4 regions of the Methylobacterium sp. 092160098-2 genome follow, and region 4 is predicted to be linked to each of the others. Evidence: riboswitches for the same ligand, from Rfam matches in the RefSeq annotation. Region 4 holds a riboswitch; each other region holds the start of a gene.
What was found. A riboswitch is a leader RNA that binds a small molecule or an ion and turns the genes downstream of it on or off. The one in region 4 is predicted to bind cobalamin.

Region 1 (5,708 bases), 2.9 Mb from region 4:
ATCTACACCCTGCGCGGCGCCCCGGTGCGCGATCCGCTCAACTGGTCGAAATACATCAACGCGGCGCTGTACCGGTTCGGCCGGGAGGCCGAGGTAATGTTCGCCTCCCACCACTGGCCCCGCTGGGGCAATGCGCGGATCCAGGCGGTTCTGCGGGCGCAGCGCGACCTCTACGCCCACATGAACAATCAGGTGCTCCACCTCGCCAACCAGGGCGTGACGATCAACGAGATCCACAAGGTCTACGCGCTGCCGCAGAGCCTACAGCAGACGTGGCATTGTCGCGGCTATCACGGGTCGCCGGAGCACAACAGCCGGGGCGTGATCCAGCGCTATCTCGGATTCTGGGATTGCAACCCGGCGACGCTGATTCCGCTCGCCCCGTCGGAGAGCGCCCCCCTCTACGTCGACATGATGGGCGGTGCAAAGACGATCCTCGCCCGGGGAAAGCGGCTGCACGACGCGGGCCAGTATCTGCTGGCCCAGGAGATCGTGAACAAGCTCGTCCAGGCCGAGCCGCAGAACCAGGCCGCCAAGGACCTCCTCGCCGACATCTTCGAGCAGATCGGCTACCAGCAGGAGAATCCCGGCCTGCGCAACTGCTTCCTGGCTGGCGCCTACGAGCTGCGCTCCGGCATTCCGGAAGGCGCGACGGCCAGTTCGAGCAGCCCCGACGTGGTGCGGGCGATGCCGACCGAGCTCTTCCTGAACTTTCTCGGCATCCGCATGGACAGCCGCAAGGCGGAGGGGATGCGCTTCACCATCAACCTGATCACGCCGGACAACGGCGAGCGGTTCATCGTCGAATTGGAAAACGCGACGCTGACCAACATCGCGGGGTTCCAGGCCGAGAAGCCCGATCTCACCCTGACCATCAACCGGTCGGATCTTGAGCAGACGATGATCGGCGCCAAGACCCTGGAGGCGCAGATCGCCGACGGGACCGCGCAGGTCGAGGGCGACGCCGGCATCCTGAGCCGGCTGGCCGCCACGATGGTGACGTTCGACCCGCGATTCGAGATCCTGCCCGGCACCAAGGTGCGCGGCGCCGCCAATCGCGTGCAGTCCGACCCGTATCGGGCCGATTCCGGCGAGGCGGTCGCCGAGTAGACGGCGAAAGCCGCTCTTGCTCCGCAGCCGGTCGCGGTCCGGGATGGCGGCAGGGCGACGGAAGAGGTGCTCACGGGATGAGGGTATCGGTCCCATGTCGGATGAGGCGATCACGGCGGGCAGGCGGGGGCGGGATCCGGTCCTGATCGATCTGGCCCTGCAGGGCGGCGGCGCGCACGGCGCCTTCACATGGGGGGTCCTCGATCGCCTGCTCGAGGAGCCCTGGCTGAGCATCGACGGCATTTCCGGGACGTCGGCCGGTGCCATGAACGCAGCCGTCCTCATCGACGGCTACGAGCGGGACGGGGCCACCGGTGCGCGCGCGGCACTCCAGACCTTCTGGGACGCCGTCTCGCGCGCGGCCCGGTTCAGCCCGCTGCAGCGCAGCCCGCTCGACGTGATACTGGGCCGCTGGACGCTCGATTCCGCGCCTCTGTATCTGGCCGCGGACCTGATGGCGCGGGTCTTCTCCCCGTATGACCTCAATCCGCACGACTTCAACCCGCTCAGACAGATCTTGGACTCGCGGCTGGATTTCGAGCGCATCGCACGGAGCCGGATCAAGCTCTTCGTCACCGCGACGGATGTTCATACGGGCCGGGGCCGGGTGTTCCGCAACGCCGAGGTCACGGCCGACGTGCTCCTCGCCTCGGCATGCCTGCCGACCCTGTTCCAGGCGGTGCGGATCGACGGTGCCTCTTACTGGGATGGAGGCTATTCCGGAAACCCGACGATCACCCCCCTGGTCCGCGAATGCGAGTCGCGCGATACGATCATCGTGCAGGTCAATCCGGTCGAGCGCAGACAAGCGCCGACCTCGGCCCGGGAGATCCTCAACCGGCTCAACGAGATCTCCTTCAACGCGGTCCTGCTCAAGGAACTGCGGATGATGGCCTTGCTGCGGCAGGTCGCGCCCACGGACAATTCCGAGTGCGCACGATGGGCGGCCATGCGCATGCACCGCATCGCCAGCGACGTTGTCGCCGAGCTGGGCTCGTCCTCGAAGCTCAATGCGGAATGGGCATTCCTGACGATGCTTCGGGACGAGGGACGCCGGAGCGCCGCGACGTTCCTGACCGATCATGGGCCGGATCTAGGCCGGCGTCCGTCCTTCGACCTCGACCGACTGCTCGAAGGCGTCTGACGCAGCCGGAACGCTCCGTCGCGTGGCAGAGCTCGCAGAACTTGATCAAAATCAAGGCGCCTATATTGATTTATGTCTTATATTTATTTAATATAAATACAGCATGTGTTCCATTTATCAGTCTTGCGCGTTGCAGATCGACGATATCTTGTCAGACTAAATGGGCCTCTGCCCGAGCCTCTTCACACCGGTTCACGCGCATGATCGGCGCGGCACTTCGCAGTCGGACCGGCCCGATTCCGGGGGAGCACCTTCACACCGAAGACCGCTCGTCGCATCCGGCCGGCCCCGGAAACGGCCCGGCGCCCACAGACAGAGGAGTGAACGCTTATGCACACGATCCGGGCTCTTCGCGCGGCGCTGGCCGCCTTACCCCTGTTGACCTTCGCGACGTTCGCGGACGCGACGGCCGCTGGCCCCACACCGGGCAAGGCGCTGGCCGGACCGACGGTGTCGGAAGCCAGGGTCACCATCGGCCGTCACAAGGCACTTCCGAAGAAGAAGCGTATCCATCGCGAGCGGAAGATGTAGGGGCGATCGAGCGACCGCAAATGCACGACTGACTTGACCGGCTGGCTTTGAACCGAACCGATCGAGAGCATGTGCCTGGTGCAAAGCCAGCCGGTCAGGGTATCGGGTTCGTGCCGAACGAGAAGTTTTGGCACGGGGCCACCGCGACCACGGCGATGACGCATGCCGCGATCCACGGCTGGACGGCAAGGCCGGCCCTGAGATGGAGCGGGTCACCGAAGGACCGTATGCCGAATCATGAGCTCGGGCCGCGCGTTCGACAGTCAGCAACACGATGCCAAGAGCGGACCATCGGATTTCCATTCAGCTGAGACGCTCGGCGCCCAGCGGCGCATGAAACAGGGCGTCGATGACCGCTCGTCCGTTCGGTTCAGCATGGCGCATATCCAGCCGCCATCGGCCCGCCGATCTCATTCGGACCCGCGTCGTCCGAGCCCAATCCGGTCCATCACCGCAACGTGAGAGCCGTGCATTCCATTGGGGATCGGACTGTGTCCATAGCGCCACACGTAACGTAACACTGTTACAAAGTTCGTCAGGCCCGTTGACCGGATGCGCGCCGGTGGCGAATATCGTCCGGCCAAGGTTCTTCGGGTCCCGGCCCGGAGCTAAGACGGGAATTCGGTGCGCTTTTCGGAGCGAATCCGAAGCTGCCCCCGCAACTGTGAGCGGCGAGCGCCTGCCACCGATGACCACTGGTGCTTGCACTGGGAAGGTCCGGCGGGCGCTTTGACCCGTGAGCCAGGAGACCTGCCTTCGGCACGATGACGTCCCTCGGGCGGGGTGCCCCGGCGGAGCGCGCGGTGTCGCCGTCTCGTGGGCGACGCTGCCCGTATCCCCGTGGCCTCCACCCGGCAACAGCGAGTGTGTGGTGGCGACCTCCGAACGTCCGTCTCTCGGCGAGCCTGCGCGGTTTTCAGCGCCATCAGCGCGTCGTCCGCGGACTCCGCATCGCGGTCGGCGGCTGGCGCTCGCCGCTGTCCTCTCGGCCGGGCTTCCGATCGAGGACGTGCGGGCGCAGGAGAGCGTGACGTTGGAGGAACTCTCGGTCGAGCAGGTCGGGGAGGGTGCCGGCCGCACGACGGCCTCCGGGCGCGGCACCATCGGCCTGATCGGCCCGACGCCGGGATACGGAGCGGGCACGGCCGTCAGCGCCACGCGCACCGCCACTCCGCAGATCGACGTGCCGGTGGCCGTGTCCGTGGCGCCGCGGGAGACGATCACCGACCTCGCCGCCACCCGCGTAGACCGGGCGTTCAACTATCTGCCCGGCGTCGCCCAGCAGAACAATTTCGGGGGTCTCTCGATCTTCAGTTACGCCATTCGTGGTGTGACGACCTCGGAGATCTACAAGAACGGTTTCCCCCTCAATCGCGGGACCCCGCCTCCGCCCGACGCGCAGAACATCGAACGCATCGAGGTGCTCAAGGGACCGGGGGCGGCCCTGTTCGGACGCAGCGATCCCGGCGGGCTCGTCAACCTCATCACCAAGCAACCCACCGCCGAACGGTTCGTCGAGTTCGGCAATCAGGTCGATTCGTTCGGTCTGACCCGCGGCACCATCGATGCCGGCGGTGCCCTGAACGCGGACGGGACGGTCCTCTATCGCTTCAATCTCGCCGCACAGGGGGCCGGCAGCTTCCGCGACTTCGTGGACAGCGACCGGCTGCTCGTGGCTCCAGTGGTGAGTTGGCAGGTCACGCCGGACACACGCGTTACGGTCGAGACCGAGTTCGTGAAGAACCGCATCGTCTTCGACCGGGGCGTGATCGCGCTCAATCGCCAGCTCGGCTTCCTGCCGCTCTCGCGGTTCCTCGGCGAGCCCGGTCAGAGCACCTACCAGAACAACAATTCGCTGCAGGTCCGCGTCGATCATCGCTTCGATGAGAACTGGCAGATGCGGCTCGCCGCTTACTTCAACACCGGCGATCTGGAAGGGGAATCGGCGGAGATCCGCGGAATCGCCGCCAACAACCGCACCGTCTTTCGCGACCGCAACGTGCGCGACTATCGCTGGGACGTGGCGGTCGGTCAGGCCGACCTGATCGGGCGGTTCGATACGGGCGGCATCGGCCACACGCTCCTCCTCGGCATGGACCGGGAGAGCACCGACAGCCGGACGGTCTATCTGCGCTCGAACTTCCGCACGAGCCCCTTCGCCCTCGACATCTATTCGCCGGTCTACGGACAGGCGCTGCCGCCGATCACCATCCCACGCAACAATATCGAGCGCATCACCAATACCGGCCTCTATGCGCAGGACGAGATCGTCCTGAGCCCGGAATGGCGGGCGCTGATCGGCCTTCGGCTCGACATCTTCGAGCAGAGCTTCCGCGAGCGCGTGGTGCGCAGCCAAGTGGACCAGTCGCGGGTCGCGGCCTCGCCCCGGGCGGGCCTGGTCTACCGGCCGATCCCGGAACTCGCCTTCTACACCAATGTCGGCACGAGCTTCCGGCCGAATATCGGCACCGACGCCGCCGCCGTCACGCGCGGCACGGCGCTGCCGCCCGAGACCGGCCTCGGCTACGAGGTCGGCGCCAAGTCCGAATTATTCGGCGGCAATTTGCTCCTCACCGCCGCCGCCTTCCGCGTGGAGCGGGAGAACGTGCTCACGCCCGACCCGGCGAATACCGGCTTCTCCCTCGCGGCCGGCGCCGTGCGCAGCCAGGGCTTTGAGCTGACGGCTCAAGGACAGATCACGCCGGAACTGAAGCTCCTGGCCGGCTACGTCTATGCCGATGCCCGCGTTACCAAGGACAACGTGCTTCCGGTCGGCGCCCCCCTGGTCAACGTGCCCCGCCACTCCGGCAGCCTGCTCGCGGTCTACGAGCCAGCAGGCGCGTGGCGCGGCTTCGGGATCGGCGGCGGCGTGCGCGGCGTGGGCGAGCGGGCGGGCGACGCGGCGGGGTCCGGCTTCACCCTG
Region 2 (5,708 bases), 1.1 Mb from region 4:
AGGCCGGCACGGCGCCACGCCGCCGGCAGGCCGTCGTGGTGCTCCGCGCCCGGTGACCCGGTCGGATCCGGTCGTCGGCGTGCGCCCGCGTCGGCCTGCGGCGGGGTGTTTCACGGGAAACAGGCCGCGCTCCGGCGCGCAGACGAGACACGGCCGAGATGCACCATTTCCACTATCGCGACGGCCGCCTGCACGCCGAGGCGGTCGACCTGACCGGCCTCGCCGCGGAGGTCGGGACGCCGTTCTACTGCTACAGCACCGCCACCCTCGAGCGGCATTACCGCGTCTTCGCGGAGGCCTTCGCGGCCGACGACGCGCTGGTCTGCTTCGCCATGAAGGCGAATTCGAACCAGGCCGTCCTGCGCACCCTCGCTTCCCAGGGCGCCGGGATGGACATCGTCTCGGGGGGCGAGCTGCAGCGGGCGCTGGCGGCCGGGGTGGATCCCGGCAAGATCGTGTTTTCCGGCGTCGGCAAGACCCGCGCCGAGATGGAGGCCGCGCTCAAGGCCGGCATCTTCTGCTTCAATGTCGAGAGCGAGCCGGAACTCGCGGTCCTGTCCGACGTGGCCGTGGGCCTCGGCCTCAAGGCCCCGGTCTCGATCCGGGTGAACCCCGACGTGGATGCCGGCACGCACGCCAAGATCTCCACCGGCAAGTACGAGAACAAGTTCGGCATCCCGATCACCCGGGCGCCGGCGGTCTACGCCACTGCCGCCGCCCTGCCGGGGATCGCGGTGCACGGCGTCGACATGCATATCGGCAGCCAGATCACCGATCTGGCGCCCTTCGCCGACGCGGCCCGGCTGCTGGCGGACCTCGCCCGGACGCTCATGGCGGCCGGCCATCCCCTGCGCCACATCGATTTCGGCGGCGGTCTCGGGATCCCCTATCGCGACGACAACGCGCCGCCGCCGGATCCGGCCGCCCTGGCGGCGACCCTGCGGCCGCATTTCGCCCCGCTCGGCCTGCGGCCGGTCTTCGAGATCGGCCGGATGATCGTCGGCAATGCCGGAATCCTGGTGACGCGGGTGCTCTACGTCAAGCACAGCGAGGGGCGCACCTTCGTGATCGTCGACGCGGCGATGAACGACCTGATCCGCCCGACCCTGTACGAGGCCTATCACGCCCTGCGGCCGGTCCTCGAGCCAAGTTCCGGGACGCCGCGCCTCGTCGCCGACGTGGTGGGTCCGGTCTGCGAGAGCGGCGACTATCTCGCTCTCAACCGTGACATGCCGGCGGTGGCGGCGGGCGACCTGATCGCCGTGATGAGCGCCGGCGCCTACGGGGCGGTGCAGTCCTGCACCTACAACACGCGGCCCCTGGTGCCGGAGGTTCTGGTGCGGGGCGACCGGGCGGCCGTGGTGCGACCGCGCCTCGACGTCGACGCGCTGATCGCCCTCGACCGGGTGCCGGACTGGCTGGCGTGAGCGGCGCGCCCGCATCCCCGTCGGTCGCGGCGGCCGACCGGCGGCTGCCGCTGTCGGTCTTCATCATCGCCCACAACGAGGTGGACCGGATCGGCGCGACGATCCGGGCGGTGCGGGGCCTGACCGACGACCTCGTGGTGGTCGATTCGGGCTCCACCGACGGCACGCAGGCGCTGGCGGCCGCGCTCGGCGCGCGGGTGATCCACAATCCCTGGCCGGGCTACGGCCCGCAGAAGCGGTTCGCCGAGGAGCAGTGCCGGCATGTCTGGCTCCTGAACCTCGACGCCGACGAGGTAGTGCCGGAGGATCTCGTCCGGGAGATCCGGGCCCTCTGGGCCGCGGGCGAGCCGCGCCGGCCGGCGTGGCGGATCGGCATCGCGGAGATCTTTCCCGGCGAGGGCCGCCCGCACCCGCTCGCCTACACCCTGACGCCGGTCCGGCTCTACAGGAAGGACCGGGGCCGTTACGCCGCCTCGCCGGTGCACGACCGGGTGGCGCTGGAACCCGGCGTCACGCCGGGGCGGCTCAGGGGCGTGATCCATCATTTCTCGGTGCGCTCGCTCGGCGACCAGCTCGACAAGCTGAATCGCTACTCCGACCAGCAGGCGGAGGACTTGGAGACGCGGGGCGTGGTGATCCCGACCTGGCGGGTGTTCGTGGAACTGCCGGGCAACTTCTTGAAGGCCTATCTCGGGCGCCGCCACTTCGTGCGCGGCACCTACGGCTTCCTGACGGCGATGAACTACGCGATCTCGCGGCATCTGCGCGTCGCGAAGCATGTCGAGCGCCGCCGCGTGGCCGCCGCCCGCCAGGATCGGGTTGACCCGCCGGATCCGACCTTCTAGAGCCAGAGCGCCGGAGACGTGGCCGAGCGGCTGAAGGCACTCGTTTGCTAAATGAGCATACCCAGAAATGGGTATCGAGGGTTCGAATCCCTCCGTCTCCGCCATTTAGCCCTAAGATGTTGTAAAAGCAGCACTTTTCTCGCTTCGTCCGGCCAGCTTTGGGGACACAGCGTCATCGTAGCCGTACGGGATGAGGCCAAAGGTGCGGCACCCCGACCACCTGCAATGCCGTCGTGGGCGCTGGTCCCTGCGACTCAGGGTGCCAGCCCATCTCGTCTCCACGGTCGGACAGACCCACCTCGTCCGGGCTCTCGACGCGAGCACCGAGGCTGTTGCGCGGCAGCGACGGTGGATCGCGCTGGCGCTGCTCTGGGACTGGATCGGTGCGCAGACCGTATCGGACGGTTGGGAGCCCGCCCGGGCGGCTGCCCTGACCGGTTCAGGACGGTCCCGCGACGATACCGGGCGCGAGTGCCCCGACCCAACGCCTCATTCTCTCCCCAAGAGACGACCCGAAAGGATGGCCGCGATCATGCTCATCCAGGGGGCTCATCGCGCCAGACCACAATGCTCACGACGCTGGAGCGCTGGTTGAAGGAGATCGATGGGTCCAGACCAAGCAATCTCGGATGCAGCACGCCCTTGCCGTCCGGGAGTTCGCACAAACTCAGCCGTCAAACTATGCCGTCCGCGGCGTGGATCGACGCACCGCGGGTGAGTTCGTCAGCGACGTGCTCCTGCGGAGTCGGGCGTCTCAGGCCACGGTCCATCGACAGATCGCGGCGCTCTCTTCGATGTGGCAGCGGCTCATCAAGCGTGGCTTTGTCGCCGACAATCCGTGGCTGGGCCAGGGTAGCGTCGCGAACGGATCGAGGCAGGAGCCATCGAAGCGCGCCGACACCGCTGATGAGCTTGTCACGCTCCTCACGGCTGATCCTGTGGCGATCATGGGCCAGCGGTAGGGGACGGTGCTGTTCGACCTCATGCGGGTCGGCTTACTGACCGGCTGCCGCATCAGCGAGCCTTGCCAGCTTCGCACCGCCGACATGCGCACAGAGGGGCGAGCGTTCCGCATCTCTCACGGAAAACGGAGCATGCCCGGCGCGTCGTACCAGTTCATGGATCAGCTTGGCCGATTTTGCAGCAGCGCGTTGCACGCTCGTCAGACGGCTGGGTATGCTCGGGTCTCACGCCCGCGGGGCCGGACGGGAAGCGAAGCTGGATCGTGGTGAAGCGATTTGCCACCTTTTGCCAGAAGGTGCTTGGGCCCAGCAAACAGGTCGATGTCCATAGCTTCAGACGATACTTCGCAACTTATCTCCAACGGGCCTCTACGCACACCACAACAGTAAACAGCAGCGTTATCGCCGAGCTTATGGGTCACGCCAAGCCGCGCTCGGCCTTGCCGTATACGCGTCAGGACTCGGACCGGAGCAACTCCGAGCCGCCATCGAGGCTTTAGATCGGGCGATCGAACCACAGGTGATCAAGCCTCTTATAGCCAAACCGTGTCGCTTCGCGTCCGGTCAAGTTCGGCAATGGGTGTGACGCGGTAATTGGCGCGATGCGCGGAAGCGACCGTTCGATAACGGCGAGGTTACGGACCCCATTGTCACAGCGAGGCCACACACGGTCGCCGATCTTCCTCATGGCTTGACGTGGCCTGACAAGGCGACGGATGGTGACAGCGACGGTTCCCTTCGGGGATCAAAAGGGAACGCGGTGAAGGGCTTGCCCTGAAGCCGCGGCTGCCCCCGCAACTGTAAGCGGCGAGCCCAGCACCACCGCGTCACTGGATGTGCCTCATCCGGGAAGACGGTGCGAGGGCGGTGACCCGCGAGCCAGGAGACCTGCCGTCAGTCGTGGTCACACGCGAAACGCGTCGGGCGGGGTGTCCTGACGGGTGTCGAAGCGCCGGGCTGACGCTGGGCGTGGAGACCTCATTCGCGGTGACGTGCCACTCCCGTCGCCCGAGGCTCCCGTGTCCCGTCGTCCCACCATCCGAATGCTCTCGACCTGGTCGGGCGTCGGCCTCGCCGCCCTGGCCTCGGCGGCCGCAGCTCAGGACCGCTCCACGCCGAGTGCGGCGACCACCGAGACGACGCTGGAGGAGATCTCGGTCACCGCCGACACAGCCGTATCCGCATCGCCGCGCGTCGGTCCGGCCGCGAGCGCGGGCTACGTCGGGGGTACGACCGGGATCGGTGGGATCAGCACCCCCGTGGCTTCCGCCAGTTCGGGTGTCATCACGGGCGCACAGCTTAACAGCCGTCCGGTGACGCGCCCCGGCGAGGTGTTGGAGTCGGTGCCGGGCCTGATCGTCACGCAGCACTCCGGCGAGGGCAAAGCCAATCAGTTCTTCTTGCGCGGGTTCAACCTCGACCACGGCACCGACATAGCCCTGTTCCTCGACGGCATGCCGCTCAACATGCGAACCCATGCCCACGGACAAGGCTACGCCGACATCAACTTCCTGATCCCGGAACTCGTCGGCGCGGTGGAATTCCACAAGGGTCCGTATTTCGTCCGCGACGGTGACTTCGCCTCTGCGGGCTCCGTGCGGATCGACTATCTCGACACGACCGCGAAAAACGTCGCCCTGACCTCCATCGGCAGCTTCGGCTACAAGCGCGCGCTCTCGATCGCTACCGTACCACTCGGTGAGGGCAACCTCCTCCTCGCGGGGGAAGCCCAGGTCTACGACGGCCCGTGGGTGGTCCCGGACGCCCTGCGCAAGATCAACGGCGTGGCCCGCTACAGCCAGGGTACGCCGCTCGACGGCTTCTCGGTCACCGGCATGGCCTATGCGGCGCGCTGGACCGCCACCAACCAGATCCCAGAGCGCGCTGTGACGGAGGGGCTGATCAGCCGCTACGGCACGATCAACCCGACCGATGGCGGCGACACCTCGCGCTTCTCGCTCTCGGGCAAGTTCAGCGCAACGGACGACACGGGCGTGACGCGGGCCTCGGCCTACGTCATCCGATCCCAATTGAACCTGTTCAACGACTTCACTTACTTCCTCAATGATCCGGTGAACGGCGACCAGTTCCACCAGCTCGATCAGCGCATCATCGGCGGCGGTGAGGCCCTGCATATCTTCCAGGGCGACCTGTTCGGGAGGCCGATGGAAAACGAGATCGGCGTGCAGACCCGCACCGACTCGATCCGCGTCGGCCTGTTCAACACAACGAACCGGCAGTATCGCTCGGGCGTGCTCGACGACCGGGTGGTGGAGACAAGTGGAGCCTTCTACTTCGACAACCGCGTGCGCTGGACCGACTGGCTGCGCACCAGCGTCGGTTTCCGCGCGGACGGATACTACGCCAGCGTCGTCTCGGACACGCCAGCCAATTCGGGCAAGGCGCGCGATGGCATCGTCAACCCAAAGCTCGGCCTGACGCTCGGGCCGTGGTTCGACACCGAACTCTTCGTG
Region 3 (5,708 bases), on a different contig from region 4:
GCCCGCGCGAGAGCGGCGGCATCGAGGAGCGTGCCGTCATCCGCCCTGCGGCTCCGGGCTCCCGCCGGTGTGTCGGCGACGATCCACCAAGACCCGCCGATGGCGGCGAAGCGCAGCGCGCGGGTTCCGGCCTCTGCGAAGCCCCGCAGGGCTCCGGCGTCGAGGCCGAGGGGGGCGGGCTGTCCGGCATAGGCGGCGCGGATCTCGGCGGGCGAAGCGTTCGACGAGAACCAGCGGTTCGGGTTCATCGAAATCCAGCCGCTGAGGATCAAGGTGCTGAGTCCGATTCCGCCCGCGAGGCCGAACAGGTGGTGCCAGCGGGCGAGACCGCGATAGGGCGTGACGGCCCCGCCCGCGTAGCGGCGGCGGAGGCGCAGGCGCCAGATCCCGATCGCGAGGCCGCTCAGCGCCCCGAGGGCGGCGAAGCCGGACAGCCACAGCAGGACCGTCCGCCACAGATCGGCCCGGGCGCGCAGCGGCGTCAGGTAGATCCAATGCGCCACGGCGCCGGCCCAGTTCCAGCCGCGCTCGAAGCGGGTCGTGTCGAGGGCGACCTCGCCGGTGACCTGAGACACGTAGAGCTCGGTCCCGGCCGCATCGTCGAGGACGACCTTCAGGAACGGCCGGAGCGGATCGTACCGGGCCGTGACGGTCCACTGGTCCCGCTCGACCGGATCGACATGTGCGCCCGGAATCCCCTCGGCCGCGAGACGCAACGCATCCTCGGGCGTCAGCGGGCCGAGCCGCTCCCCGGTCCGCGCCGAGACCGTGGCCCGGCGTCCCTCGCGGTCGGCGATCCGGTAGACCGGTTCCGCACCGCGCATCTCCAGGGCGAAGGCCGCCGGCACGCCGGCAAGACCGCCGGCCCGCAGCGCGTCGTCGGGCGCCACCGCGACGCGCTCCCAGGCGATCGGTGCCAGTCGGTCCAGGCGCTCGGCCCCGGTGAGCGCCGGGAACGGCACGTAGAGCATCACCAGTCCGGAGCCGATCCACAGGGCGAAGAACAGCCCCGCGGCGATCCCGGCCCAGCGGTGGAACAGCAGCAGCCAGCGCCGTCCCGCCTTGCCGAGCCGCCGCGGCAGGCTCACCACGTCACCGTGTAGGCGACCTCGACCGAGCGCGGCCGCCCGAGCAGCCAGTTGGTCCCGACCCCGTTCACGGCATTGCCGCTGATCGCGTAGACCTTGTCGAACAGGTTGTAGACCCGCAGCGACAGGCGCGACTCCGCCGTGACCTGATGGTCGAGGACCACGTTGACGAGGTTGTAGGCCGGGCGCCGCGCCGTATTGCCGAAGTCGCTGTAGACCTGCCCCACGTTCTGAAGCCCGACCCGCGCGATCCAGTCGCGGTAGACGTCCCAGGTCAGCCAGAGGTTGGCCACCCGCTCCGGCACGTCGATCGGCTGATTGCCGGCATACGACACGGTGGCGCCGTTCACAGTCTGGTCGAACCGGTCGTACTGCGCGTGCAGCAGCGCGAGGTTGCCGTCCAGCCGCCAGCCCGGAGCAAAGCGCCAGCCCAAGGCCAGCTCGAATCCCTGCGAGGACTGGCTCCCCACCTGCGTGGACAGCGTCGGCTGGCCGGGGATTGCCGAGATCAGGTTGTCCTTGACGATCCGGTAGCCCGCGATGGTCCATTCCACGGCACCGTCGAAGGCAAGACCCTTGGCGCCGATCTCGACTTGATCGCCTGTGGCGAGCTTGAAGCCCGCCAGCGACTGGTTCAGCGTGATCAGGCTGTTCACCGGGTCGGTGGCGAAGCTGTACTGGGCGTAGAGCGCGCTGTCCGGCGTCGGGTTGTAGACGAGGCCGAACCGGTAGCCCAGCGCCCGGTAGGTCTTCTCGAACCGCGATCCCGTCTGCAGGTCCTCCCGATTCAGCGTCGGTACGTCGAGGCGCACGCCGGTGAGGAACGAGAGCTTGTCCGACAGGATCAGACGGTCCTCCGCGAAGACCGAGGCTTGGCTCGTCTGCGTGGCGTAGGCCGGACGGGCTCGCCCGTTCTGCGGGAAGAGGCCCGGATCGTAGCCGACGAGCGGCACGCTCGTGGGCTGGTCGAAGTAGAAGTTGTTGGTGTGCCGGAAGTCGATGTGGTTCACGTCGAACCCGGCCACGAACTGGTTGGGCAAGCCGAACAGGCTGCCCCGGAACGTCGCGTCGAGCCGGTCACCGACCTGCTCCTGGCTGTGGTAGATTTCCAGATAGTCGCCCCGGTCCACCAGCCCGGTGCCGCGGTTGTAGGAATATTGCTCGACGTCGAGCCAGTGGCGCCGGCTGGTGAGCCGGTAGGCGGTGTTGCGGATCGTGATGTCGGCCGAGGGCGACCATTCGGTCTTGAGCTGGGTCCAGTTGTCGGCCCAGGTGATCTTCGCGTCCCGGACGTTGTAGTTGTTGAACCGGATGAGATCCGGGATCCGTCCCTCGACGAGCGGCGTGCCCCAGTAGCGGGCGGGCTCCTGGTAGCCGAAATCGTGGCTCAGGGTGAACGCCAGATCGGCGCTCGGCCGGAACAGCAGGGCGGCCGAGACCGCGAGGTTGCGGAAATCGCCCTCCGGCCGGATCCAGCCGTCGGCGCGATTGCCGCTGACGTTGAGGCGATACGCGAAGGTGTCGCCGAACTCCGCTTGACCGATTCCACCGCCCGAATCGAACGCAAGGCGCGCGACGCTATCCGTGCCGACAACGGCGCGGGCGGCGTTGATCGGCACGAAGACCGGCTTCTTCGGCACCACGTTGATTACGCCGCCGATGGCGCCGTCGCCGTAGAGCACCGAAGACGGGCCGCGGAGCACCTCAATCCGCTCGACGTTCCACGTGTCGAACGGGAAGGTCACCGTGTTGGCGCCGACGTAGAAGCGCGTGCCGTCGTAGAGCTGCTGGATCGAGTTCGGGCCGGCGAAGCCCCGGGATGTGAAGGCGCCGTTGCCGTTGCCGGGTGCCGCGATGGTGGTGATGCCGGTGGCGTCCTGGGTCACGGCTTCGGCGATCGTATCCTGGCCGCGCAGCCGCGCGGTCTCACCCGACACGATGTCGAGGCTGGCCGGCGTCTCCAGCGGCGTCAGACCGAGGCGACTCGCGGTCCGGTCGGGGGTGCGCAAATTGAGGCCGTTCGGTGCAGCGTGGTTCGGGTCTCCGCCCGCGCCGGCCACGGCGAGTTCATCCAGGGTGACGGCCTCCTGGGCGGCGGTCGGACTGGCGAGGAGCGCGAGGAGAACGCCGCAGAGGGGAGCCGGCCCGCCGGAGCGGGCGCGATGGATCGAGAGAAGCATGGGGGAAGCGGTCCGTGCACGGCGCGCGCCGGCCCCTTTGTCCTATAAGCATTGTAATAACATTACAATGCCTCGACCATCTGGAAACCTGAGCCTGAACGGGTGCGCGGAGGCCCCCCGGAACAGGGATCGCAGGTCGCGAAACGGTGGAGACGGACATGGGAACGGCGTCGCGGGCGCGCTTGCTGTGGCACGTCACCGCGAACGAGGCCTCGGCGGCCGCCTCCCCTCGGGATTGACGGCGCCTCGACACCCGCCAGGACACCCCGCCCGGCGCGTTTCGCGTGTGACCACGGCTGACGGCAGGTCTCCTGGCTCGCGGGTCGCCGCCCTCGCACCGTCTTCCCGGGGTGACCCAGTGACGTGGTGGTGAAGGGCTCGCCGCTTACAGTTGCGGGGGCAGCCGCGGCTTCGGGGCGGACCCCTCATCGCGTTCCCTTTTGATCCCCGAGGGGAACCGTCGAGGAACAGCTTGGCCGTCGTGCGTCCGGGCGTCAACCGCACGTCCGGGAGTTGTCGTGGATCGACGCGGCGGCCCGCCGGTTCGTTGCGGCGCCGTCGGGAACGATCTAGCCGGTTCGGCATGACGGTCTGGCGTCCCCCTGCGGAGATCCGCGTGAAGGCCTTGGGGCTCCCTCGGCGCGGCGATAGCCTGCTGGTGGCGGAGATCCATGCGGATGACGGGCGGCTGACAGGTGTCCGGCCCCTCGGTGGCAGCGTTGCGTTCGGTGAGAGGGCCGAGGACGCGCTGATCCGGGAGTTCGAAGAGGAGCTCGGCATCACCGTCACGGTGCTCGGCGGCCCGCGCGTCGTGGAGAACATCTTCCTGCACGAGGGGCAGGTCGGGCACGAGGTGCTGTTCCTGTTCCCGGTCGCCCTGCCGCCCGGCCGGTTCGACGGACAGGAGCGCTTCGTCTTCCACGAGGATTGCGGCACCGCCTGCGTGGCGCGGTGGTGCGATCTCGACGGGCTCGACGTCCCGGGCGGGCCGGAACTCTTCCCGACCGGCCTGAAGGCCTGGCTCCGCGCGGCGTGGGACGCGGAGCCCTGACGGGCGCGATCGCGCTGCCGCCTTTGCCGCTGCGCGCGGGCGATGCTACAGCCGTGCAATCCCATCGGTCCGGACGTCCGCGACGCCGCGGCCCATGCGCCCGGACGCTCCGTCCGAAGCGGAGACGGGTGCCGGCGGAAGCATGACGACACGACCTCCCAAAAGCGGCGGGCCGAAGGGGCGCAAGCCTCAGGCCGGCAAGTTCGATGCGGGCAAGTTCAAGCCCGGCAAGTTCCAGGCCGACGGCCGTGCCCGCACGGGCCCGCGCACCAGCGCCCGCGACGCTGCAGAGCGCGCGGCCCGCAATCGCGGCGACGATGCGGGTGCGCGCGATCCCTGGGGTGCGCAGGGCGCCGCAGCCGCAGCCCCGGCCCGGCCCGCGAAGCCGCGGCGCGACGCCGCCGCGCCGCGCGGTCCGCTGGCGGCGAAGCCCGGCAGCCGGCCCGTTTCCAAGCGCTCGGAGGCCCCTGGGCCTGCCCCGGCCCCTGCCCCCGCGCCGACACCCGGTCCGACCCGCCGCGAGCAGCGCGCGGCCGCCTCCGCGACCCTCGCCTCCGGGGTGCAGACCCTGATGGTCGAGCCGGACGAGGCCGGCATGCGGATCGACCGCTTCCTCACCGCGCGTTTCCCGCTCCTGCCCTTCACCCGCGTGCAGACCATCGTCCGCAAGGGCGAACTGCGCGTCGACGGCAAGCGCGCCAAGCCGAACGACCGGCTGGAGCCGGGCATGAGCGTGCGCGTGCCGCCGCTGCGCCTCGACCAGCCCTCCGAGCGCCCGCGCAACGCCGCCCGCGAGCAGGACGATGCCGAATTCATCCGGTCGCTCATCCTCTACGAGGATGCCGACATGATGATCCTCAACAAGCCCTTCGGCCTCGCGGTCCAGGGTGGTTCGGGGACGGTCCGGCACGTGGACGGCCTGCTCGCCGCCCTCACCGGCCCGGATGGCCAGAAGCCGCGGCTCGTCCACCGGCTCGACAAGGATACGGCCGGCTGCCTGATCGTCGCCAAGACCCGGCTCGCCGCCGCGACGCTCGCCAAGAGCTTCCGCTCCCGGGCCGCGCGGAAGATCTACTGGGCGCTGACCGCGGGCGTGCCGCGGGTCCGGCAGGGGCGTGTCTCGACCTACCTCGCCAAGGAGGAGCCCACCGACGCCGACGCGCGGATGCGCGTCGCCAAGCACGGCGACGAGGGGGCGAGCCACGCGCTGACCTACTACGCGATGGTCGATCAGGCCGCCCAGAAGCTGTCCTGGCTGTCGTTCAAGCCGGTGACCGGACGGACGCACCAGCTGCGCGCCCACGCGGCCCATATCGGCCACCCGATCGTCGGCGACCCGAAATACTTCTCCGTGGAGAATTGGGAGCTGCCGGGGGGCATCCAGAACCG
Region 4 (5,708 bases):
CCACGCCGGCCTTGCTGGGGGATGCCGAAGCTTACGCATCCGGTGCCTATCTGACGGATCTCCTGAAGGGGCCGAGCGATTCCGCGGCGGTTGCGCGGATGACCGAGAAGGTCGCCCCGCTGGTCGGGCTCGATCCCGCCCTGGTCCGCGCACAGGCGGCGCGCCTCTCGACCCGAAGCGTCCAGCGGGAGATCGATCGTGCCGAAGGTCGCGTGACGAGCGCCTACGATACCGGCATCACCGGCTGGGACCCGAATCCGGCCGCCGCGCAATCGAGCTTCGAGGATCCGCAGCTCACCGCGCTCCAGGCGCCGCTGACCAGCGCGATGCTCGATCTCTACGCGCGCACGCTGAAATGGCCCGTGGCCAACATGCGCTACGAGCTCCTGAACAATGCGGTCAATCGGGGCTGGAGCTGGGGCTCGGGACGACAGGCACCGGAGGTGCTCTCGAACCTTCAGGGAACCCTGGCCCTCGACGGGCACCTGCGTGTCCTCGTGGCGCACGGATTCACCGATCTCGTAACCCCGTATTTCGCCTCGAAGCTCCTGCTGGCGCAGGTCCCGGCCTACAGTGCCGGTCGCCTGAGCCTCGCAGTCTATCCCGGCGGCCACATGTTCTACACGCGTCCGGATTCCCGCGCCGCCTTCAAGGCGGATGTCGAACGGATGTACCTGGACGCCCTGAAGGTCCGCGATGGCGGCTCGGCGCGTTCGGCCGGCGCACCCGCGGAACGTCTCAGGACCGCACCGTGACGTGTTCGGCCGGGATGCAGGCGGCAAGGTCGTCGCCGGTCGGATCGTGACCGGCGCGACCGATCAGACATCGTCGAAGGCGAGAGCTTCGGCCGGGTACTCCACCATGCTCCGGCGCTGAGCGTCGGTATTCTGCCACTCGCCGACCTTCATGTACCGGCCTTCGCGATCGCGAACCTCGACCACTTTCCCGATCGTGGGAATCGACTGAAAGCCCTGCGGCCAATTGGACGCGAAGTAGAACACCTGCTCGACGCGCTCCGAAAGGTGGCAGATCGCCGGCCCGAAGGTTCCGAGCCCGAAGACGAGGTAGCGGCCGTTCACCAGAGCGGCAACGTCGGAGATCAGCGATTCGCTCTGGATCTCTACGGGCAGGCCGCGCTGCGCCGCATAGGCCTCCACTTCTGCAATGACCGGGTTGAGCCGGTTCTCGAAGACGAGCTTGACGGAACGGATGCGGCCCTCGGCCTGCAGCCGGTCGATGACCATCCGGTAGAAGGCGAAGGGCGGCTGCGGATAGTGCGGGTCGACCCAGGTGCTGAAGATGTCGCCCGACCGGATATGGATCAGGAGCTGATCGTCGGGCTTGGCCGCAAATGTCCGCGGCAGGCCGTTGAACAGGGGCCGGATCACATCCTGAACGATCGCGCGCGAGTCGATCGGGCCCTGCAGCGCCGTCACCCGCTCGAACTGCGTCGGATCGAAAAACAGCCCTGACAGGAAGTAGCCGTCCGGCGGAAGCGGCTCGTCCGGCGGAATGAACGTGATGCCGTCGCAGGTCAGCCTCTGGGTCAGAAAGATCACCTTGCTGCGGTCGACCTTCGGGACCTTGATGTATTTCAGGTTGAGCGCCTTCGCGATCGAGACCGCGATGATGTACTGCACGAGGCAGTTGCCGAAGGCGCCGTTCTCGAACAGCGACAGGCCGACGAGGTTGCGGCTAGCCCGGCCAGGCGCGGCTTCGAGATTGTAGGTGACGTAGACGTTAGCGCCGGGCTTCTCGTTCAGGAGCGTGATGTCGAGCCAGAGGAGCGCCCGCAGGGCGATGAGGTCGATGGCGGCTTCATCGGCGCGGATGTCGACGCCTGCGACGAGCGCAGGATCCGGCACCGCGATCCGCACGAGACGCGCCCAGGCCCGCTCGTCGGCGCCGATGGCGGCCACGAGGGCGCCCGGCTTGGCGGTCCAGCCGACGATGTCGGGCGCGGACCACGTGACGCCGTCCTGCGAGACCTCGACGGCCACATCGCCGACCTCGGGCGCGACAGCATCCTGTACGGGTCGCAGCGCGACCGCGCGGATCGGAAAGCGACCGCCCAGATCGATCTCGAGCCAGGCGGTGTCTTCATCCTGTACGATCCGGGGGGCGCGGCCGGTGGCGAGATCGACGAGGACCGGGCTCGGATCGTCTGCGAGGGCCATCGGGTCTCCGAGAACTGAGCGGAGGTGCCCATGCCGGGCCGGCCGGGCATCCGGTGCGGCGGTGCCCGCATCGGGGCGTGGACGTCAAGCCCGGCCACCCGCGAAGGGACGCACGGGAATCCGAACGGATCTGGCGCCGCTCCGTTGTGTCGTCGCCGGCATGCGTCTACAACGTGCCGGTGACGGTGCCCTGGCAACGGGGTGAAAAGGGAATGCGGTGAGGGGTTTCGCCCCGATTCCGCGGCTGCCCCCGCAACTGTGAGCGGCGAGCGCCTGCCAAGCGCCACCGGAGCGATCCGGGAAGGCGGTGGGCGCGCCGAGCCGCGAGCCAGGAGACCTGCCGTCGCAACAGGATCCCGCAATGCCGCCGGTGGGGCGGCTGGAGACACTCGACGATGACCGCTCAGACCCTCGCCCCCGTCGCCGCCGGTACCCGCTCGTCGGAGCGTCCGGTCGCCGTCGCGCTCGCGGCCATGCTGGGCCTCGGCCTGCTGTTCATGGCGGGTTTCTCGCCGGCGATCGCGTTCCACAACGCGGCGCACGACTTCCGCCATACCCAGAACTTCCCCTGTCACTGACGCCCTCGGCGCAGGGATGATCATTCGGCTTCTGTCGGCGGCCCTGGCCGCCGGCTTCTTCGCGGCTGCCGTTGTGACGGGCCTCGAACTCACGCTGACCTCGCCGCTGATCGTCGCGGCCGAGCGCTACGAGCAGCAGGAACCCTCGCATCAGGCCGCGAAGGCCCTTCCGATCGTGCTCGCCCATGCCGGGCATGACCACGCCGCACCCGCCGCGGCACCGGAATGGCAGCCCGGCCCCGGACTGCCGCGGATGGCCTTCACCGGTCTTGCGACCCTCGTCGGCGGCGTCGGCTACGCCCTGCTGCTCGGCGCGGTGATGATCGCCTGCGGCCGCGAGCCGACGCCGCAGGTCGGTCTCGCCTTCGCGGTGGCGGGCTTCGCCAGCGTCGCCCTCGCGCCGGGCCTCGGCCTGCCGCCGGAACTGCCCGGCAGCGCCGCTGCACCGCTGGCCGCGCGGCAGGCTTGGTGGGTGATGACCGCGGCGGCGACCGGAATGGGACTCTACCTGATCACGATCCGCCGTGCTCTGATCACGATCCTGGGTGGCCTCGTCCTGATCATAACCCCCCACGTCGTCGGCGCCCCGCAGGCGCCGGAGGGCGCGTCGGAGCTTCCGGCCGCGCTGGCCGCACAGTTCGCCGCCCGGTCGCTGGCGATCAGCTTCGTCTTCTGGATCTTGATCGGGTTGGGGCTCGGCTGGGCGTGGCAGGCGTTTTCCCGCGACACGCAACGGGGAACGGCCCGTGCCTGAGACCGTCCTGTACGTCTGCACGACCTGCCGCCGTCCGGACGACGATCCGGATGGACCGCGCGCCGGAGCACGCCTTCTGGAGGCGCTTCAGGCCCGGAGCGCCGGCACGCCGGACCTGCGGATCGAGGCGGTGGAATGCCTGTCGGTCTGCAAGCGGCCCTGCACCGTGGCGGTCGCCTCGGCCGACCGCTGGACCTACGTCTACGGCGACATGGATCCGGCCGCCTCGGCGGAGACCATCCTCGCCGGGCTCGCGGCCTATGCGGCGACCTCGGACGGCATCGTGCCCTGGCGCGAGCGTCCGGAGGCCTTCCGCAAGGGCGTGATCGCCCGCATCCCCCCGTTCCCTGAACCCCGCCCGCTCCCCGCCGGCACCCTGGAGGCCGCGGAATGACCATCGTGAACAAGATCCCCTGCACCATCGTCACGGGCTTCCTCGGAGCCGGCAAGACGACACTGGTCCGCCACGTGGTCGAGAACGCCAGGGGGCGCCGCCTCGCCATCCTGGTCAACGAGTTCGGCGACGTCGGTTTCGACAAGTCCTTCCTCGCCGCCTGCGGGGTCGAAGGCTGCACCGAAGAGGCTATCGTCGAGCTGCCGAATGGCTGCATCTGCTGCACGGTCGCGGACGATTTCGTTCCGGCGCTGGAGACTCTTCTCGGCCGCGCCGAGCCGCCGGAGCACATCCTGATCGAGACCTCGGGCCTCGCGCTGCCGAAGCCGTTGGTTCAGGCGTTCCAGTGGCCGGCGATCCGCTCGCGGGTCACCGTCGACGGGGTCGTCGCAGTGGTCGACGGCCCGGCCGTCGCCGCCGGCGTCTTCGCGGACGATCCGGAGGCACTGGCCGCCCAGCGGGCCGCGGACCAATCGGTCGATCACGACAATCCGCTGGAAGAGGTCTTCGAGGACCAACTCCTCTGCGCCGACCTCGTGGTCCTCAACAAGGCCGACCTCATCGATGCCCCGACCCGCGCTCGGGTGCGTGCCGAGGTGGAAGGCCACCTGCCCCGGGCCGTGAAGGTGGTGGAGACCGAGAACGGCGTCATCGACCCGCGGGTGCTGCTCGGCCTCGCGGCGGCCGCCGAGGACGATCTCGATTCCCGCCCGTCGCATCACGGCGAGGGCGAGGATCACGACCACGACGACTTCGAGACCGTGGCGCTGCCCATCCGCCCTGCGATCACGGCGGGCGATCTGGCGGCCCGGGTCGAGAAGGCAGCCGAGATCCCGGGCGTCCTGCGGATCAAGGGTTTCGCCGAGGTCGAGGGCAAGGCGATGCGCCTCGTGGTGCAGGGGGTCGGCCGGCGCGTGGCCCACCATTTCGACCGGCCGTGGAAGTCCGGGGAGGCACGGGATGGCAACCTCGTGGTGATCGGCCTCAAGGGGTTCGACCAGCGCGCCGTCGCTGCGGCCCTCGCGGGATGACGGCCGCCGCGCGCGCCTGCGCGGCTGACGGCGGCGCGCCGGTGCGCGCGGCCGCGGTTTAGGGGCCGTCGATGCATCTCGTGCGCATCGATACCGTCTCGCTCGACGAGGGTGAGGCGGCGGTGGATCTCGGGCAGGAGCCCGGCGATCTGGTTGTGCTGTCGTTCACCGACAGCGACCTCGCGGCGGTCGGTCAGGCCCACGCCGCAGAGCCCGGTCTGCCGAGTCTCCGGCTCGCGAAGCTCGCCAAACTGCGGCATCCGCTGTCGGTCGACCTCTACGTCGAACGCGTCGTGGCGCACGCCAAGGTCGTGGTGATCCGTTGTCTGGGCGGACTGGATTACTGGCGCTACGGGATCGAGCGCTGCGCCGAAACCGCGCGGGCGCACGGCGTCGTGCTCGCGGTCCTGCCGGGCGACGACCGGCCGGACCCCCGTCTCGCGCCGTTCTCCACCGATCCCGCCCTCGCCGGGGAACTCGACGCCTATTTCCGTGCCGGCGGTCCCGGCAATCTCCGGCGCATGCTGCGATCCCTGGCCATCCGGCTAGGCGCCGAGGGGGCGGTCGAGCCTCCGCAGCCCCTGCCCCGCGGCTTTCCCTGGTGTCCGGGTTGCGGCGCTCTCCCCCTCGAAACAGCCATTGCCGCGGCTGAAACGGCGACCCCGCTCGACGGCGCGCCGTCGCCCGCCCATCCGCTGGCCCTGCTGCTGATCTATCGCTCCGCCGTGCTCGGCGGCGACACCGAGCCGTTCGTCGCACTCTCAGCCGCCCTGC

Region 1: it holds a riboswitch for cobalamin, as region 4 does, so the genes downstream of both, PQI07_RS02915 (TonB-dependent siderophore receptor) here and PQI07_RS16890 (CbtB domain-containing protein) in region 4, are expected to answer to the same signal.
Region 2: it holds a riboswitch for cobalamin, as region 4 does, so the genes downstream of both, PQI07_RS11690 (TonB-dependent receptor) here and PQI07_RS16890 (CbtB domain-containing protein) in region 4, are expected to answer to the same signal.
Region 3: it holds a riboswitch for cobalamin, as region 4 does, so the genes downstream of both, PQI07_RS34315 (TonB-dependent receptor) here and PQI07_RS16890 (CbtB domain-containing protein) in region 4, are expected to answer to the same signal.

Annotation. Positions count from the first base shown of each region.
Region 1 covers NZ_JAQPZJ010000001.1:645,022-650,729, reverse strand. Annotated here, with positions in the region: gene PQI07_RS02930 (alkyl/aryl-sulfatase) at 1-1,110, shown strand, start outside; gene PQI07_RS02925 (patatin-like phospholipase family protein) at 1,205-2,254, shown strand; gene PQI07_RS02920 (hypothetical protein) at 2,585-2,785, shown strand; cobalamin riboswitch at 3,352-3,558, shown strand; gene PQI07_RS02915 (TonB-dependent siderophore receptor) at 3,795-5,708, shown strand, end outside.
Region 2 covers NZ_JAQPZJ010000001.1:2,494,059-2,499,766, reverse strand. Annotated here, with positions in the region: gene lysA (diaminopimelate decarboxylase) at 159-1,427, shown strand; gene PQI07_RS11705 (glycosyltransferase family 2 protein) at 1,424-2,272, shown strand; tRNA gene PQI07_RS11700 (tRNA-Ser) at 2,285-2,376, shown strand; gene PQI07_RS37860 (DUF6538 domain-containing protein) at 2,463-2,867, shown strand; gene PQI07_RS11695 (hypothetical protein) at 2,902-3,234, shown strand; cobalamin riboswitch at 3,947-4,144, shown strand; gene PQI07_RS11690 (TonB-dependent receptor) at 4,278-5,708, shown strand, end outside.
Region 3 covers NZ_JAQPZJ010000003.1:443,355-449,062, forward strand. Annotated here, with positions in the region: gene PQI07_RS34310 (PepSY domain-containing protein) at 1-1,091, opposite strand, end outside; gene PQI07_RS34315 (TonB-dependent receptor) at 1,085-3,268, opposite strand; cobalamin riboswitch at 3,553-3,745, opposite strand; gene PQI07_RS34320 (NUDIX hydrolase) at 3,885-4,319, shown strand; gene PQI07_RS34325 (RluA family pseudouridine synthase) at 4,462-5,708, shown strand, end outside.
Region 4 covers NZ_JAQPZJ010000001.1:3,579,191-3,584,898, reverse strand. Annotated here, with positions in the region: gene PQI07_RS16900 (S10 family peptidase) at 1-755, shown strand, start outside; gene PQI07_RS16895 (discoidin domain-containing protein) at 819-2,177, opposite strand; cobalamin riboswitch at 2,344-2,536, shown strand; gene PQI07_RS16890 (CbtB domain-containing protein) at 2,573-2,755, shown strand; gene PQI07_RS16885 (CbtA family protein) at 2,772-3,509, shown strand; gene PQI07_RS16880 (DUF1636 domain-containing protein) at 3,502-3,903, shown strand; gene cobW (cobalamin biosynthesis protein CobW) at 3,900-4,934, shown strand; gene cobN (cobaltochelatase subunit CobN) at 5,006-5,708, shown strand, end outside.